DNA from 4 places in the Methylobacterium sp. CM6246 genome. Region 4 is predicted to be linked to each of the others. Evidence: riboswitches for the same ligand, from Rfam matches in the RefSeq annotation. Region 4 holds a riboswitch; each other region holds the start of a gene.

The links. Region 4 has a riboswitch for cobalamin ahead of ACYQPG_RS09790 (CbtB domain-containing protein). Riboswitches for the same ligand answer to the same signal wherever they lie in the genome.
Region 1: it holds a riboswitch for cobalamin, as region 4 does, so the genes downstream of both, ACYQPG_RS22775 (TonB-dependent receptor) here and ACYQPG_RS09790 (CbtB domain-containing protein) in region 4, are expected to answer to the same signal.
Region 2: it holds a riboswitch for cobalamin, as region 4 does, so the genes downstream of both, ACYQPG_RS18890 (TonB-dependent receptor) here and ACYQPG_RS09790 (CbtB domain-containing protein) in region 4, are expected to answer to the same signal.
Region 3: it holds a riboswitch for cobalamin, as region 4 does, so the genes downstream of both, ACYQPG_RS31415 (TonB-dependent siderophore receptor) here and ACYQPG_RS09790 (CbtB domain-containing protein) in region 4, are expected to answer to the same signal.

What each region holds. Positions count from the first base shown of each region.
Region 1 covers NZ_JBTXKY010000001.1:4,707,373-4,711,778, forward strand. The annotation lists gene ACYQPG_RS22770 (PepSY domain-containing protein) at 1-1,401, opposite strand, end outside; gene ACYQPG_RS22775 (TonB-dependent receptor) at 1,398-3,581, opposite strand; cobalamin riboswitch at 3,874-4,069, opposite strand; gene ACYQPG_RS22780 (HigA family addiction module antitoxin) at 4,331-4,406, shown strand, end outside.
Region 2 covers NZ_JBTXKY010000001.1:3,884,572-3,888,977, reverse strand. The annotation lists gene ACYQPG_RS18900 (hypothetical protein) at 1-232, opposite strand, end outside; gene ACYQPG_RS18895 (cell wall hydrolase) at 735-1,325, opposite strand; cobalamin riboswitch at 1,743-1,940, shown strand; gene ACYQPG_RS18890 (TonB-dependent receptor) at 2,181-4,205, shown strand; gene ACYQPG_RS18885 (DMT family transporter) at 4,253-4,406, opposite strand, start outside.
Region 3 covers NZ_JBTXKY010000003.1:244,608-249,013, forward strand. The annotation lists gene ACYQPG_RS31410 (DUF1624 domain-containing protein) at 1-881, opposite strand, end outside; gene ACYQPG_RS31415 (TonB-dependent siderophore receptor) at 908-3,073, opposite strand; cobalamin riboswitch at 3,127-3,335, opposite strand; gene ACYQPG_RS31420 (hypothetical protein) at 3,977-4,270, shown strand; gene ACYQPG_RS31425 (hypothetical protein) at 4,323-4,406, opposite strand, start outside.
Region 4 covers NZ_JBTXKY010000001.1:1,973,835-1,978,240, forward strand. The annotation lists gene cobW (cobalamin biosynthesis protein CobW) at 1-762, opposite strand, end outside; gene ACYQPG_RS09780 (DUF1636 family protein) at 759-1,157, opposite strand; gene ACYQPG_RS09785 (CbtA family protein) at 1,165-1,914, opposite strand; gene ACYQPG_RS09790 (CbtB domain-containing protein) at 1,931-2,113, opposite strand; cobalamin riboswitch at 2,148-2,342, opposite strand; gene ACYQPG_RS09795 (DUF4424 domain-containing protein) at 2,571-3,593, shown strand; gene ACYQPG_RS09800 (coagulation factor 5 8 type domain-containing protein) at 3,717-4,406, shown strand, end outside.

The DNA.
Region 1 (4,406 bases), 2.7 Mb from region 4:
GACCGCGATCCCGGCGGCGAGCAGGTTCAGGAGCCACTGCGCCGCGTCGCGCAGGGCGGCCCGTCCGCTCAGAAACGGGAAGTCGAGGCGGTGGGGCGCATCGAACAGCCAACGGTTGATGCGACCCGAGCGGTCGAGGCGCTGCAGGATGGTGCCGTCGCGCGGGTCGATATGGAGCCAGGTTGCGTCCGGATCGTCGAAGCGCAGGCGCAGAACCGGCAGGGGACGCGGGTCCACCCCATGCGGATACCAGTAGGCATCGTACGCCCCGAGCAGGCCCGCTGCCCGTAGATGTCCCATGGGGATCGCGTCCGCGGCGGCGGCGGCCAGGGCCGCCGCGTCCGGACCGGGGCCGCCGTCCGGTGCGACAGCGCGGGGGCCGTCCACAGCCTCGGCGACCACCCACCAGCGACCGCCGACCGTGGTGAAGCGCAGCGACCGGGTGTCCGGGCCGGCGAGATCGCGCAGCCGCCCGACATCGAGCCCGAGCGGTCCCGGCGTTCCAGCGTAGGCGCTGCGCAGCGCGGTCGGCGGCGCGCTCGATGCGAACCAGCGGTTCGGGTTCATGGAGATCCAGCCGCTCAGGATGAACGCCCCGAGCCCCAGCCCGCCCGCCAAGCCGAACAGGTGGTGCCAGCGCGCCAGCCCGCGATAGGGCGTGACGGCGCCGTGCGCATAGCGGCGGCGCAGGCGCAGGCGCCAGATCCCGACGACCAAGCCGCTGACCGCCCCGAGGGCGGCGAATCCGGAGAGCCAGAGCAGCACCGCACGCCACAGCTCCGCCCGGGCGCGCAGCGGCGTCAGGTAGATCCAGTGCGGCACCGAACCGAGCCTGTTCCAGGCCCGCTCGAACCGGGTCGTGTCGAGGGCGATCTCCCCGGTTACCGCGGAGACGTAGAGCTCGGTCGCCTCCGGGTCTTCGAAGACGACCTTGTGGAACGGCCGGAGCGGGTCGTAGCGAGCGGTCACGGTCCACTGGTCCCGCTCGACCGGATCGACGCGGGCATCCGGCCGATCCCCGGCGGTGAGCCGCAAGGCCGCCTCCGCATCGACCGGGCCGAGCCGCGCACCGGTACGGCCCGAGACGGTCACCCGCGCTCCGTCGCGGCCTGTGATCCGGTAGACCGGCTCATCGCCGCGCATCTCCAGGGCGAACGCCGCCGGCACGCTCGCGAGGCCGCCGGCGGCGAGGGCCGTGTCCGGTGAGGCCGCGACGGTCTCCCAGTCGATCGGGGCGAGGCGCGCGAGGCGCTCGGCCGCTGTGAGTGCCGGGAACGGCACGTAGAGCATCACCAGTCCGGAGCCGATCCACAGGGCGAAGAACAGGGCCGTGGCGATCCCGGCCCAGCGGTGGACCAGCAGCAGCCAGCGACGCGCGGCTTTGCCGACCCGCTGCCTCACCAAGTCACCGTGTAGGCGACTTCCATCGAGCGCGGCCGGCCGAGCAGCCAGTTGGTGCCGACCCCGTTCACGGCGTTGCCGCTGATCGCGTAGACCTTGTCGAACAGGTTGTAGACCCGCAGGCTCAGGCGCGAATCCGCCGTCACCTGATGGTCGAGCACGAGGTTGACGAGGTGGTAGGCCGGGCGCCGGGCCGTGTTGGAGAAGTCGCTGTAGACCTGGCCGACGTTCTGGAGCCCCACGCGTGCCGTCCAGGCGCGGGCAAAGTCCCAGGTCAGCCAGAGATTGGCGACCCGCTCGGGCACGTCGATCGGCTGGTTGCCGGCATACGAGACGGTCGCGCCGTTCACGCTCTGATTGAACGTATCGTATTGCGCGTGCAGGAGCGCGAGGTTGCCGTCCAGCCGCCAGCCCGGGGCGAGGTGCCAGCCAAGCGCCAGCTCGAAGCCCTGCGAGGATTGCTGGCCGACCTGGGTCGACACGGTCGGCTGACCCGGCACGGTCGAGATCAGGTTGTCCTTGACGATCCGGTATCCGGCAACCGTCCATTCCAGTGCGCCGTCGAATGCGAGGCCCTTGGCGCCGATTTCAACCTGCGTGCCGGTGGCGAGCTGGAACCCTGAGAGCGACTGCGTCAGGGTGATGAGGCTGTTCACCGGGTCGGTCGCGAAGCTGTACTGGGCGTAGAGCGCGCTGTCCGGCGTCGGGTTGTAGACCAGCCCGAACCGGTAGCCGAGCGCCTGATAGGTTTTCTCGAACTGCGATCCGCTCTGCAAATCCTCGCGACGGAGCGTCGGCACGTCCAGGCGCACGCCGGTGAGGAACGAGAGCTTGTCCGACAGGATCACCCGGTCCTCGGCGAAGACCGAGGCCTGGCTGGTCTGTGTCGCGTAGGCCGGCTGCGCCCGCCCGTTCTGCGGGAAGTATCCTGGATCATAGCCTATCAGCGGCACGCTGGTGGTCTGGTCGAAGGTGAAATTGTTCGTGTGGCGGAAGTCGATGTGGTTCACGTCGAACCCGACCGCGAACGCGTTCGGCAGGCCGAACAGGTTGCCCTTGACGCTCGCGTCCAGGCGATTCCCGACCTGTTCCTGGCTGTGGTAGATCTCGGTGTAGCTGCCCCGGTCGACCAGCCCGGTGCCGCGGTTGTAGGTGTATTGCTCGGTATCGAGCCAATGCCGCCGGCTGGTGAGCCGATAGGCCGTATTGCGCACGATGATGTCGTCCGAGGGCGTCCACTCGGTCTTGAACTGGGTCCAGTTATCCGACCAGGTAATCTTCGCGTCGCGGACGTTGTAGTTGTTGAACCGGATCAGGTCCGGGATCCTACCCTCGACCAGGGGCGTGCCCCAGTAGCGCGCCGGCTCCTGGTAGCCGAGGTCGTGGCTCACCGTGACGGCGAGGTCCGGGCTCGGCTGGAACAGCAGGGCGGCCGAGACGGCGAGGTTGCGGAAATCGCCCTCCGGCCGGATCCAGCCATCCGCGCGGTTGCCGCTGACGTTGAGGCGGTACGCGAAGGTGTCGCCGAATTCCTCGCGCCCGAGCGCCCCGCCCGAATCCAGCGCCAGCCGCGCGACGCCGTCGGTGCCGATCACCGCGCGCGCGGTGTTGATCGGCACGAAGACCGGCTTCTTCGGCACCACGTTGATCACGCCGCCGATGGCGCCGTCGCCGTAGAGCACCGAGGACGGGCCGCGCAGCACCTCGATACGCTCGACGTTCCAGGTGTCGAACGGGAACGTGACCGTGTTGGCCCCGACATAGAAGCGTGTGCCGTCGTAGAGCTGCTGGATCGAGTTCGGGCCCGCGAAACCGCGCGACGTGAAGGCGCCGTTGCCGTTGCCCGGCGCCGCGATCGTGGTGATGCCGGTGGCGTCCTGGGTCACGGCTTCGGCGATCGTGTCCTGGCCGCGCAGCCGTGCGCTCTCGCCCGACACGATATCGACGCTCGCCGGCGTCTCCAGCGGCGTCAGCCCGAGCCGGCTCGCGGTCCGGTCGGGCGTGCGCAGGTTCAGCCCGGTCGGTGCAGCGCGGGTCAGGCTGACGCCGCCCTCCCCCTCGACGGAGAGCTGATCGAGGGTCACGGTTTCCTGGGCTGCGGCCGGGCTTGCCAGGAGCGTGAGCATGGCACCGCAGAGCGGTCTACGCCGGCTGCGACGAGGAAGTTTGGATCGCGACATGGTGAGGATAGGTCCGAGCGCGGCGGCCGCCGGTTCAGATGCCCTAATAGCAATGTAATAACATTACAATTGCGGATGCGTGTCTGATCCGGTCCGGTCCACGCGCGGCGGCCCGGGTGAAGGATCGGGCCGCGTGCAAACGCGGCCGGGATCGGCACGACAAGGGAAAGCATCGGGAACCGGGACGCGGGCGCGCTTGCTGTGGCACGTCACCGCGAACGAGGCCTCGCCGACCGCGCTCGCGCACGGCCGTCTCGACACCCGCCAGGACACCCCGCCTGACGCGTTTCGCGTGTGACCACGGCTGACGGCAGGTCTCCTGGCTCGCGGGTCGCCGCCCTCGCACCGTCTTCCCGGGCTTGAGACCCAGTGACGTGGTGGTGAAGGACTCGCCGCTCACAGTTGCGGGGACAGCCGCGGTTTCAGGGCAGGCCCCTCACCGCGTTCCCTTTTGATCCCCGAGGGGAACCGTCGCCGACTAGCGTGGCTGTATGCCGGTGGAACGTCAAGCGTGTGGATATCCGGCCCCCTGCGTGGGCGGCCTGCGATCAGGCGCACGATCGCCTCGCGCGATGCAAATTAAAATCTACTTATTTTACTTTTAGACAACTCAGGAACTTTTTTTGAGCTGTCACGTAAGATTTGCGAGCCGAAATCGGAGGTGTTTTAAGACGGAGCATCGGCTAAAATAGTGGTTTTCGTTCTATCGCTTATTCGCCAAATTTGCAAAACCTGGTAGGAGAATCATTATGAATTCATCCTATGTATTAGGGAATCCCTGTCATCCTGGCGGGTTTGTTCGCCGCAATATCCTTGAGCCGCGTA
Region 2 (4,406 bases), 1.9 Mb from region 4:
AGTTCAGCTTGTTTAGGTCGATCAGAAGAAAATATACGCCGTTCTGGCACTTGATCGCGTTGCGCGGGGTCCGTTCATTCAAGCGCGGCGACGCCACCTGACATTCGTAATAGTCGGACCGCCCGGCGGAGAGGACGGTCAGCAAGCCGCCGCCGGAGACCAACGAGAAGGTCCGCGCCCGGTGCGGCTGAGGCTTTGCACCCTCGGGGCCGGGGGCCGCGTCGAGCCCCACCGAGACGTCCTCCGTACAGGTCATCGGGCGGCGCAACTGAGAGGCTGCCGGTGCGATGCTCAGAATGAGGACCGCACCAGCGAGCGCTACCCTGTGGGCAATCATCGGCGGCAGATCCGTGATTCGTGGGTAGTTCTAACCGACAAGCTAAGGCGTCGCCCGTCGATGTAAATCTCGCCTCCGCGGGTCACGGAGCCAATCAACAGATTTACCGCCGCGCGCGATGTCACTTCATCTGCCATGACCGGTCAAGATGGTGCGATCGACAGCACCGCCTCGTTCTATGCCGGTCGATCCGCGTCCCTGTCGGGAGCCGCGTCCCGATGTATGGCTTGCGGCGGCTTCCGCCGGCCCGCGTGGTCGCGGGCGGCCACGCTCGCAGCGGGATGGACACGCGCTGCGAGCGGGTGGTGCCGGGGCGCAGGCTTGCGGCAAGGGGAGGGACCCGCGCCGGAAGCGCGATCCGGATCCGGCAAGGCCGTTCGGATCGTTGTGCGCAGCGCTAACGCGTCGGCGCAGCCGGGCCGGCCGCGTAGCTCGACACCGTCGGGGGCAGGGCGGCGGGCGCCGGCGTTTCCGCCTTGGCGGCGCGGGAGTTGCGCTTCTCGTAGAAGGCATTGCCGCCGGCTACGGCCACGTAGTGCATGTTCGTGTACGGGAAGTGGTGGCCGGCCGTGTGGAAATACATCGCCTTCCCGACCTTCGGGTGACGCTCGCCCGCCAGCACCGCGTCGGCGGCATCCGCCACCTTTTGGAGGTCGCGGTCCTGCATCGGCTTGGTCAGGACGCCGGGGGCGAACTGCCCGGGCTGCCCGACCACCGCACAGATGCCGCCCGGGAAGATCGCGGCCTCCATCCGGTTCATGACCACGGTGCCGACGGCCAGCAGACCGGATTCGTCGCTGCGGTTCGATTCGAAATACATGGCCCGGCCGAGGCAGTCGCGCTCGGCGTCGGTGACCACCATCGACGGCTTGCGGCCGGGGATCGATCCTGTGGTCAGGGGTGACGCGGTGTTGCACGCACCGAGGCCGCCGGCGAGCGCCAGCGCGACCAGCCCCGAAACGGTCTTGATCCTCTCGCTACCCTGCATGCATCAGCGCTCCGTCCTCCGGCCTCGGGGCAGGGCGATCGCCCTGCCCGGCGTCGCCACTCTCGATCGTTGTACGCGCCAAGCTTGTGTGCACGTTCGCGGCGAGGATGTGGCGGGCCGGCATGCGTGGATCGCCCCGAACGCCGGTCGGCCCGCGCTGGCGGACCACGGACAGCCCTGGAACGCGGCCCCTCGCGGGACGGACCGGAGCCGCAGCGGGAGCCGCAGGTCCGGGCGGAAAAGCTTCGCGATACCATTAGCGTAGCATCGCCCGGAGCCGTCCGGGATCGGAGGGACGAGTCCCCCGGTCGGCGGCCTCGTTCGGCTGGAACGAGAGCCGGCCGAGGGCCCGGTGTCATCCGATAGACACACACGCCGCCAACCGGTGCCGGGACGTTGACGGGACCCAAGCCTTGGCTCGAAGGTGGCCGGGACGGTTCCCTTCGGGGATCAAAAGGGAACGCGGTGAGGGGTCTTCCCCGAATCCGCGGCTGCCCCCGCAACTGTAAGCGGTGAGCCTTCTCGTCACCACGTCACTGGGCCGCCTCGCCCGGGAAGACGACGAGAGGGCGGCGACCCGTGAGCCAGGAGACCTGCCGTCAGTCGTGGTCACACGCGAAACGCGCTGGGCGGGGTGTCCTGGCGGGTGCCGGGACGCCCGCGCGAGCGCGGTCGGCGCGGCCTCGTTCGCGGTGACGTGCCACTGCCGTCGCCCGAGGTCCCGTGTCCCGTCCTGTGCCGCGCTTGACGCTCTCGAAACTGGCCGTGCTGACGGCCCTGGCGCTGCTGCCCCCGGCGGCCTCCGCCCGGGACGGATCCCGGCCGAGCCAGGACACCGAGGCGACGCTCGACGAGATCTCGGTCACCGCAGAGCCTTCCGGGGCCCCGCGGGGCGGTGCCGCCGCGAGTGCGGGCTATGTCAGCGGCGTGACCGGCATCGGCGGCCCGCTCCTGCCCGTGGCTTCCGCCAGCGCGGGGGTGATCACGGGCGCCCAGCTCAACAGCCGGCCGGTGACGCGTCCCGGCGAGGTGCTGGAGGCGGTGCCGGGCCTGATCGTCACCCAGCATAGCGGGGAGGGGAAGGCCAACCAGTTCTTCCTGCGCGGCTTCAACCTCGACCACGGTACCGACATCGCCCTGTTCCTGGACGGCATGCCGCTCAACATGCGCACCCACGCCCACGGGCAGGGCTATGCCGACATCAACTTCCTGATCCCCGAACTCGTCGGCGCGGTGGAGTTCCACAAGGGGCCGTACTTCGTACGCGACGGCGATTTCGCCTCCGCCGGCTCGGTGCGGATCGACTATCTCGACACCGTCCAGAAAAACCTCGCGCTCACCGCCATCGGCAGCTTCGGCTACAAGCGCGCGCTCACCATCGCCTCGACCCCGATCGGGGACGGCAACCTCCTGGTCGCGGCCGACGCACAGGTCTACGACGGTCCGTGGGTGGTCCCGGACGCCCTGCGCAAGATCAGCACCGTCGCCCGCTACAGCCAGGGCACGGCGCTCGACGGCTTCTCGGTCACGGGCATGGCCTATGCCAGCCGCTGGACCGCCACCAACCAGATCCCCGAGCGGGCCGTCGCTCAGGGGCTGATCGGCCGATACGGCACGATCAACCCCACGGATGGCGGGGATACGAGCCGCCTCTCGCTGTCCGGCCGCTTCAGCAGCACCGACGACACAGGCGTGACCCGGGCCTCGGCCTACGTGATCCGCTCGCAGCTCAACCTGTTCAACGACTTCACTTATGTCCTCAACGACCCCGTCGCGGGCGACCAGTTCCACCAGCTCGACCAGCGCATCATCGGCGGCGGCGAGGCGCTGCACATCTTCCAGGGCGCGTTGTTCGGGCGTCCGATGGAGAACGAGGTCGGCGTGCAGACCCGGACCGACAGCATCCGGGTCGGGCTGTTCAACACGACGAACCGGCAATACCGCTCGGGCGTGCTCGACGATCGGGTGCTGGAGACGAGCGGGGCCTTCTATTTCGACAACCGGGTGCGCTGGACCGACTGGCTGCGCACCAGCCTCGGCTTCCGCGCCGACGGCTATGATGCCCGCGTCGCCTCGGACACGCCGGCCAATTCGGGCCGGGCCCGCGACGGCATCGTCAATCCTAAGCTCGGCCTGACCCTCGGACCGTGGTTCGACACCGAGTTCTACGTGAATTACGGCGGCGGCTTCCACTCGAACGACGTGCGCGGGGTGACTGCCACGGTCGATCCGGCAAGCCCCCTGTTCAACATCGGCCGCGCGCCGTTCCTGGTGCCCTCGACCGGCTACGAGGTCGGGCTGCGCAACCGCTCGATCGCCGGGCTGGAGACCAGCCTCGCCTTGTTCCGGCTCGACTTCGCGTCCGAAAACCTGTTCCAGGGCGACACCGGCACCACGGAGCCGAGCCGCCCGACCCGGCGCTTCGGCGTCGAGTGGACGAACCGCTACGCGCTGACGCCGTTCCTGTCGCTGGAGGGCGATCTGACGATCACCAACGCCCGGTTCTCCGATTCCGACCCGGTCGGCACCCGGGTGCCGGAGGCGCCTACCACCATCGCGTCGGCCGGCATCACCTTCGGCGCGCCGCTCGGCTGGTTCGGCTCCCTGCGGTTCCGGTATTTCGGGCCGCGCCCGCTGATCGAGGACAATTCCATCCGCTCGCGCCCGACCGCCCTGTTCAACGGCCGGGTCGGCTACGCCTTCGAGAACGGGGTCAGCGTCTCCCTCGACGTGCTGAACCTGACCAACAGCAAGTCCGACCAGATCACCTACGCCTACGTCTCGCGCCTGCCCGGGGAGCCCGCCGAGGGCCTGACCGACCGCGTGTTCCACCCGGCCGAGCCCACGGCCGTGCGCCTCACCATCGCGGGCCGGTTCTGAGCGCGGCCGATTCTGAGCGCGACCCCGGGGCCCGGAGGGGATCCGGCTCAGTGCTGGCCCTGCCCGGACGCCAGGATGGCCACGCCCACCGCGATGATCGCGATCCCCACTAGCATGGTCGGGCTGATCGCCTCGCCGTACAGCCACGCGCCGCCGAGTGCGGCGCCGATCATGCCGACCCCGGACCAGATCGCGTAGACC
Region 3 (4,406 bases), on a different contig from region 4:
TCCAGCGCGACGAGGAGCAGCGCTCCGATCCCGAGCGTCAGCAGCAGGAACAGCAGCGATGGCGGATACTTCGTGAGCGCGAGGAAGCTCATCGTGGTCCGGAGCGCATCGCCTTCGACCACGAACCAGGGCTTGTCGCCGTAGCCGTTCACCAGCCGCAGCACCGCGAACGCGACGAGCATCAAGCAGCCGAGAGCCATGAACCGGCGCTCGCGAGTGCGTTCCGCGACGCTCGGCAGGAACCACGGGCCAATCGCATAGCCGAGCACGATCACGCCGATCCATGGGATCACCGGATAGGTCGTCTTGGCGACCAGACCCAACGGCAACGCGATCACGTCGCGTTGGTGCAGCATCGCCCAGACCGGGAAGAGCGGTTGATCCGGCTGGAGGTGGATAGGGTCGAGGAGGTTATGGCTGCAGACGATCAACAGCCCCACCGCGAACAGAGCCGGGCGTGGCAGACCGATCAGGGCCGCCAGGACGATCATGCAGACGCCGATGCACCAGATGACTTGCAGCCACAGCGTCGGACTGGCCACGCCCCAGTACAGTTCCGACAGGTAGAGGACCTCCAGCGCCATCAGCACGAGGCCACGCTTCAGCAGGTAGGCCCGCGTCTCGGCCAGCGTGTGCCGGGTACCGAACAGGAATGCGGCAACGCCGGTCAGCGCGATGAAGATGGGCGCGCACAGGCTGACGACGAGCCGAGCCAGGGCCACGGCTGGCAGGGCGGTTCGGGCGTCGATGGGGTCGGCCACGGCCACGTGCAGGAACCAGGTCTCGCGCAGGTGGTCGAGGAGCATCAGCACCATCACCAGCCCGCGCAGGGCATCAATGGAGCCGATGCGGCCTGACGCGGCCGGTGCGCACGCCGACACCTTGGACGTTCCGGGATGCACCCTCATCAGAACCGTGCCGTCATGCTCACGGTGACCCGCCGAGGCTCGCCGACGCCGACCCAGAAGGTGTTGTAGGAGCGCTCGTAGTAGGTCGCGTCGAATATGTTGTCGACGTTGAGCCCGAAGCGCAGGTTCTCGTAGCGGTAGTAGGCCAGCGCGTCCGTCAGGATGTAACCCGGCAAGCGGAAGCTCTCGACGCCGGTGTCGCCGAGCCGCGAGCCGACCGCCCGGAACCCACCGCCGATCCCAAAACCGTTCCAGTCGCCCGCCTGGATCTCGTAGATGCCGAGCAGCGAGCCGCTATGGCGCGGGATGTTGAGCAGCGGCGAGCCGACCCGAAGCACCTCGTCGCGGGTGACCGCCGCGTCGATGAAGGCATAGCCGCCGATCACCCGGAACTCCGGCGTGACCTGCCCGACCAGGCTGACGTCGAAGCCCTGGCTGCGCACCGCCCCGGCGGCGATCTGGAAGAAGAAGTCCGCCGGGTCGGTGGTGAGCACGTTCTCCTTCTCGATGTGGAAGGCGGCGGCCGTCACGCTGAGGCCGTCGAACAGGTCGAGCTTGGTCCCAACCTCGTAGGCGAACCCGGTCTCGGGCGCGAAGGGCCGCGACGCGCTGTCGAAGCCGGTGTTCGGGCGGAACGAGGCGGCGACGTTGCCGTAGAGCGCCAGGAACGACAGCGGCTGGTAGACGAGGCCGGCGCGGGGCGAGAAGCCGGTGCGGTCCTGCTCGGTCCGTTCGTTCGCGACCTTGTCCCGGAAGGTCTGGTTGTAGAAGTCGGTGCGGTTGCCCAGCAGCAACTTCCATTCCGGGCTGAGCGCGATCTGGTCCTGGAGGTAGATTGCCGTGTTGCCGACGTTCTCGCTGGCGCTGTAGCGGCGCGTGAACGGAGGCTTGGCCTGCCCGTAGATGGGGTCGAACAGGTCTATGGCGAAGGGGTCGAGGCGCGGGGTCGAGCGCAGCAGGTTCTCGGTGCTGTTGTAGCGCTCGTGCTCCAGGCCGAGCAGCAGGGTGTGAGCGATGGGCCCGGTCTCGAAGCGCCCGACGAGTTCGGCCTGGCCGATGGCGACGCCCCAGGTGAAGTCGTGCCGGCGGAACTCGCGCAAGAGCGTACGCCCGTCGTCGAGGATGCCGGTCGCGCCGGTCTGCAGGCCGGTCAGGCTTCCGGTGTTGAGGTGCGTGGCAACTCGCAAATGCCAGTCGGTGTTTAAGGCGTGCTCCAGCCGCACCTGCAGGAGCGCGCTCTCGGACACGGAATCGTCGCCCGGCTCGCCGAAGAAGCGCGAGCGCGGGACGAGGCCGAGGCGGTTGTTCACCGCGACTGTGCCCCGGTCGAAGGTCTGGCGGTTGCGCAGGTACTGCGCCTCGAACGTAATCTTGGTATCGGGCGTGACCTGCCAGCTCACCACGGGCGCCAAGAGCACCCGGTCGCCGCCGACGAAGTCGCGAAAGCTGTCCTGGCGGGCGAGGACGCCGTTGAAGCGGTAGAGCACGCTGCCGTCTTCGCTCAGTGCGCCGCCGGCATCGACCGTGGTGCGGGCTGTGCCGAAGCTGCCGAATAGCGTGCCCATCTCGACGAAGGGTCGGGCTACGGGCTGCTTGGTCAGGATGTTGACGGTCCCGCCCGGATCGCTGCGACCGTAGAGGGCGCCGGCCGGGCCCTTCAGGACCTCGATGGACTGGACGTTCTGGGTGTCGGGGGCGCCATTGTAGCCGCGGGCGATGTTGAAGCCATTGAAGAAAATGTCCTGGGTTGCGAATCCCCGAACGGAGTAGAGGGCGAGGTTCTGGGCGCCAAAATCGTTCTGCTTTCCGACCCCGGGCACGTAGTCGAGCGCGCGCTCGACGCGGGTCGCGGCTGTGTCAATCAGGACTTCCCGGGGGATCACGTCGACCTGCTGCGGCAGGTCGAAGCGGGGCGTGATCGTCTTGGTGCCGCTGTAGAGCTCCGGCACCCGGTAGGTCGGCGTGGCGGTAAGGGTACCCTCGACCGAGAGCGCGTCGAGGACCACGGCGGCCTCTTCGGACCGTGCGGCCTGCGCGCTGGCAAGGGAGGGAAACGCACAGGCGAGCGCCAGCACGGGCAGGATCGGGATCGACGCGGAACAGGACAAAGCGGACGGCCTCGGGCAACGGCAGTGGCACGTCACCGCGAACGAGGCCGAAGCCATACGCACGCGCATGCTTCCGCACCCGCCGGGGCACCCCGCCCAGCGCGTTTCGCGTGTGACCACGACTGACGGCAGGTCTCCTGGCTCGCGGGTCGTTGCCCTTCACCGTCTTCCCGAGCGAGGCGGCTCAGTGACGTCGGTGGTGAAGGGCTCGCCGCTTACAGTTGCGGGGGCAGCCGCGGCTTCGGATCGACCCTCACGGACTGATCCTCACCGCGTTCCCTTTTGATCCCCAAAGGGAACCGTCATCGTCACCATCAGCTGCGTTGCTGGGTCGCGTCAACAAGAGATATGGGTTCTGTGTCGCAGTGTGTCTGTAGCGCGACAGAACGATCTCAAAGGCTGTTCCTATGCGATCGGCTCAAGGGACGCTGTCGATGTCCGCTTCCGAAAATTTGTCCGAGCCGGCTGAATGACCGGGATGGGCGCGAAGCCGACGGTCCGCTTCTGGGCGTAGACCCGACTTCCGCTGTCCACCCTTCGCGGAAGGCACCAAGCGTCCGAACTCGACCGCTAGATCGTCCGGAATCGACATCGGAAGAGGTGCGCCTGCGAACTGCCCGGAATGGTGGATGGGCAGCCGAATTACCGGCTTTTACCGGCCGTCCGGTAAATTACCAGAATCCGGGTAAAAACCGGTAGTTCGCCCGCGGCCGGGTGGGGAGCCGCATCGACCGAATGGTCAGGCGCCGAACGGAAGTCGCCGCGCGATCCATCGAAGCTCGTTCAAGCATCGTTCACGTCGGCGATCGGCCGTGTGATTTGCCGCTCCAGGCGACAACTGGAATATGCAAACTTCAAGATGCCGGCATTCACTTAAATTTGTCTGACGTAGTCTTACATCCGGCCTGCCGATACATACATCGCTGTCGCGGTAATGAGGCCGCACGGGAAACGAACATCATGATGTCGCGTGTCGCAATGGCCGCTCTGGCGGCAGGTACCTTGATGGTCGCCAGCCAGGCGGCCGAGGCGAAGGGCTGCATCAAGGGCGCGATCGTCGGCGGTATCGCCGGCCACTACGCCGGGCACGGCGTGATCGGCGCCATGGGGGGCTGCGCCGCCGGCCGGGCGCTGGCCAACCGCCAGGCGAAGAACCAGCAAGTCGTCGCGCCGTCGCGGCAGGCCGCCCCGCCCGCCACCGGTTCCGGCGTGGCACGTCCGGGCCAGGGTGCCGGCGGCTACGTCGGCTACTGAGAAGGACCGGGCGCCGCCGGGATGCGCGGCGCCCATCCCCCATCCTATCGGCTCAAACGTCTGCCTTGCTCTCGAGGATGCGCTTCCGCTGCTCGGGCGTGAGTATCGCCCCGAGACCGGTCATGGGTCGCGGCGG
Region 4 (4,406 bases):
CTCGAAGTCGTCGTGGTCGTGGTCCTCGCCGTCGCCGTGATGCGAGGGGCGGGCGTCGAGGTCGTCCTCGGCCGCGGCGCCGAGCCCGAGCAGCACCAGCGGGTCGATGGCGCCGTTCTCGGTCTCCACCACCTTCACGGCGCGGGGCAGGTGAGCCTCGACCTCGGCGCGAACCCGGGCGCGGGTCTCGGCGTCGAGCAGGTCGGACTTGTTGAGCACGACGAGGTCGGCACAGAGGAGCTGGTCCTCGAACACCTCCTCCAGCGGGTTGTCGTGGTCGACCGCCGTGTCGGCGGCGCGCTGGGCGGCCAGGGCCTCGGGATCCTCCGCGAAGGCGCCCGCGGCCACGGCCGGCCCGTCCACCACGGCGACGACGCCGTCGACGGTGACCCGCGAGCGGATGGCCGGCCACTGGAACGCCTGGACCAGCGGCTTCGGCAGGGCGAGGCCGGAGGTCTCGATCAGGATGTGCTCCGGCGGCTCGGCGCGACCGAGCAGGCTCTCGAGCGCCGGAACGAAGTCGTCGGCGACCGTGCAGCAGATGCAGCCGTTCGGCAGCTCCACGATGGAGTCCTCGGTGCAGCCCTCGACGCCGCAGGCGACCAGGAACGACTTGTCGAAGCCGACATCACCGAACTCGTTGACCAGGATCGCCAGGCGGCGGCCCTTGGCGTTCTCGATGACGTGGCGGACCAGCGTCGTCTTGCCGGCCCCCAGGAAGCCGGTGACGATGGTGCAGGGGATCTTGGTCACGATGGTCATTCCGCAGCCTCCAAGGTGCCGGCCGGAAGCGGGCGGGGATCGGGAAAGGGCGGGATGCGGGCGATCACGCCGGTCTTGAATGCGGCAGGGCGCTCCCGCCAGGGCACGATGCCGTCCGGCGTCGCCGCGTAGGCGGCCAGCCCGTCCAGGATGGTCGCCGCCGACTCGGACGGGTCCATATCGCCGTAGACGTAGGTCCAGCGGGTCTCGGACGCGACCGCCACGGAACAGGGCCGCTTGCACACCGACAGGCACTCGACCCCCTCGATCCGCAGCTGCCCGGACGTGTTGCGCGCGCGCAGGGCCTCGAGCAGGCGCGCGCCGGCCCGGGGCCCGTCCGGATCGTCGCCCGGGCGGCGGCAGGTCGTACAAACGTAAAGGACGGTCTCAGGCATGACGGCCTCAGGCATGCACCGTCCCGCGTGCGTTTCCACGGCCGAAAGCCTGCCAGGCCCAGCCGAAGCCGAGGCCGATCAGCATCCAGAACACGAAGCTGATCGCCAGCGAGCGTGCCGCGAACTGCGCCGCAAGTGCCGCGGGAAGCTCCGAGGACACCTCCGCAGCCTGCGGCGCACCGGCGACGTGCGGCGCCACGATCAGCACGAGGCCGCCCAGGATCGCGATCAGCGAGCGCCGGACCGTGATCAGGTACAGGCCCATCCCGGTGGCGGCGGCGGTCATCACCCACCAGGCCTGACGGGCGGCGAGCGGTGCCGCCTCGCTGCCCGGCAATTCCGGCGGCAATCCCAGGCCCGGGGCCAGAGCGACGCTGGCGAAGCCCGCGATCGCGAACGCGACACCGACCTGCCGCGTCGGCTCACGGCCGCAGGCCAAGATCACCGCACCGAGCAGGAGGGCGTAGCCGACCCCGCCCACGAGCGTCGCCAGAGCGGTGAAGGCCATCCGGGGCAACCCCTCGCCGGGCTGCCACTCGGGTGCGGCGTCCGGTGTGCCATGATCGTGCCCCGCATGAGCCAGCACGACCTGAGCCGACATGATCGGGAGCCTGCGCTCGGCCTGGTGCGTCTGCTTGGTCTCATAGCGCTCGGCCGCCACGATCAGCGGCGACGTCAGCGTCAACTCGAGGCCGGTCACGACGACGGCCGCGAGGAAGCCGGCGGCCAGGGCCGCCGACAGAAGCCGGATGATCATCCCTGCGCCAGGGGCGTCAGTGGCAGGGGAAGTTCTGGGTATGCCGGAAATCGTGCGCGGCGTTGTGCAGCGCGATCGCCGGCGAGAAGCCCGCCATGAACAAGAGGCCGAGGCCCAGGAAGGCCGCGAGCGCGACGGCAACCGGACGCTCTCCGGCGCGGGTGCCGGTGGCGATGGGGGCGAGGGTCGAGGTGGTCATCAACATGTCTCCAGCCGCCCCACCGGCGGCATTGCGGGATCTCATCGTGACGGCAGGTCTCCTGGCTCGCGGCTCGGCGCGCCTGCCGCCTTCCCGGATCGCTCCGGTGGCCTACTGGCAGACGCTCGCCGCTCACAGTTGCGGGGGCAGCCGCGGTTTCGAGGTTCGTACCCCTCACCGCATTCCCTTTTCACCCCGTCTCCGGGGCACCGTCACGCCATCGTTGTAGACGCATGACAGCTCTCGCACAACGGAGGCCCGGCGGAATCGTTTCGGACTCTTGGGGTACGGCACGGATATGCGGGTCGGGCGGTGGCCGTGAGTGTCGAAACGCATTGGGGGGCGGACTTCGACGCGCCGCGACCGCCGTCGGCGCTTGGCCCGCGGCACCGGCGCCGTGTAACGGCCGGCGTGGACGATTCCGGCCCATGTCCGATTCTCGAACCCTTGAGCGTTGATGTCGATGCGTACCTTGTCGCTGGCCCTCGTCGTCCTGGCGGCCACGTCCCTTCCGGTCCGGTCCGACGACAGCACCGCCGCGCTCATCGCCGGGGGGCTCGTCCTGGAAAAGGCCGACACGATCGCCCTCGCGGCCGAGGATCTGTACCTCTCCGAGCAGGCCGTGCAGATCGACTATCGGTTCCGCAACCTGACCGATTCCGACATCGAGACCACGATCGCGTTCCCAATGCCCGACATTACCGGCGACTCCGAGATGCTGGTTTCGCTCCCCGATCCGGCGCACGACAACTTCCTGAAGTTCCAGTCCGCGGTCGATGGCGAGCCCGTCGAATCGCAGGTCGAGCAGCGGGCGTTCCTGATGCGGAGCGATACACCGCCCGTGGAGATCACCGCTCGGCTCAAGGCGCTGGGGATCCCGCTCGTGCCAACCATCACGGCGACGGAAGCGGCCCTGCGCCGCCTCGGCGAGCGCCAGCGGCGCGACCTGATCGCGGCCGGCATCCTGGAGCGGCAGGAGCACAAGGACGGGACGATCGCGGATGCCCCGCTCTGGACACTGAAGTCGAAATTCTGGCGACGGCAGGTCTTTCCCGCCGGGCGCGAGATCGCGGTGCGCCAGAGCTACGTCCCGAGCCTCGGCGGTCTCGCGAGCCTGTCCTACGGCGGGCCGAACCTCGACCCGGCGCAGAAGGCGCACTACGCGACCCGATATTGCACGGACCCGACCTTCGAGCGGGTGGCCCAGGCCCTGTACCGGCGGTCGAGCGCCGACGGCAGCCGGGCATTCCGGGCCTACGAACGGTCCCTCTCCCACGTGATCAGCTCCGGCGGCAACTGGGCCGGCCCGATCGGCCAGTTCAAGTTGGTCGTGGACAAGGGGGATCCTACGACCCTGATCTCGTTCTGCGGGGCCAACGTGAAGAAGACCGGCCCGACGACCTATGAGACGGTGATGAGGGACTTCGTCCCGCAGCGCGATATCGAGATCCTGCTGCTCAAGACCAAGACGGGCGAATGAACTAGTCGGGCGCCCTCGCGGTGCGCCCATGGGCTTGACGCGTCGGGTTCGATACGGGCACCGCCGGGCGCGCCCTCCGGCCCCGACCTCGGCGCATTTGGTCCAGCCCGCCTCGGAGACACGATGGCCCCGGAAGACGCCCCGACATCCGCCCTCGTCGATCTTGCGGCCGGCCGCGCCCCGCAGCGGGTCGTCGAGGCGGATAGGACCTGGCTGGACCTCGACCTCGGCGGCCGCTTCCCGGTCCGGTCCGTTGTCGGGATCCCGTGCGGGGAGGGCGGTTCGGTCGCGGAGGGCGCCATCCTGTTCTCGCAGGACGGCGTGACCTGGTCCGCACCGGGCATCGCGTCCCGTCCGGTCGAGTCGGAGGCCGGCACGGTCGTCATTGAGGCCGACGAGCGCGCCTGGACGCGTTCCGTCCGCGTCGCGATGCCGGCCTCGATGCCGAACGTCACGGTCCGGGTCATGTGCGAGGAGGCGGCGTTCGACCTGATCGCCCTGCGGGCCATGCTGGGCCTCGACGTGACGCTCCTGAACGAGAAGCCCGGCGCCAACGCCTTCACCGCCTATACCCTGGAGAGCAATCCGGGTCGCACGAGCGGCGCCCTCGTGGGCGTGGCGGTGTTCCAGAACGGCGCCTTCGGCAACTGCTTGATCCAGTACATCATCGCCCTGTCGGTCGCGAAGGCGCTGAACCTGAAATACGTGGCGGTTCCGAAGTTCGACCGCAGCAAAGTCATCTTCCTGACCGAGCGGCTGACTTGTGACGGCATCACCTTCCTGCCTCCGGACGAGCCGCTGCCGACCGACGGG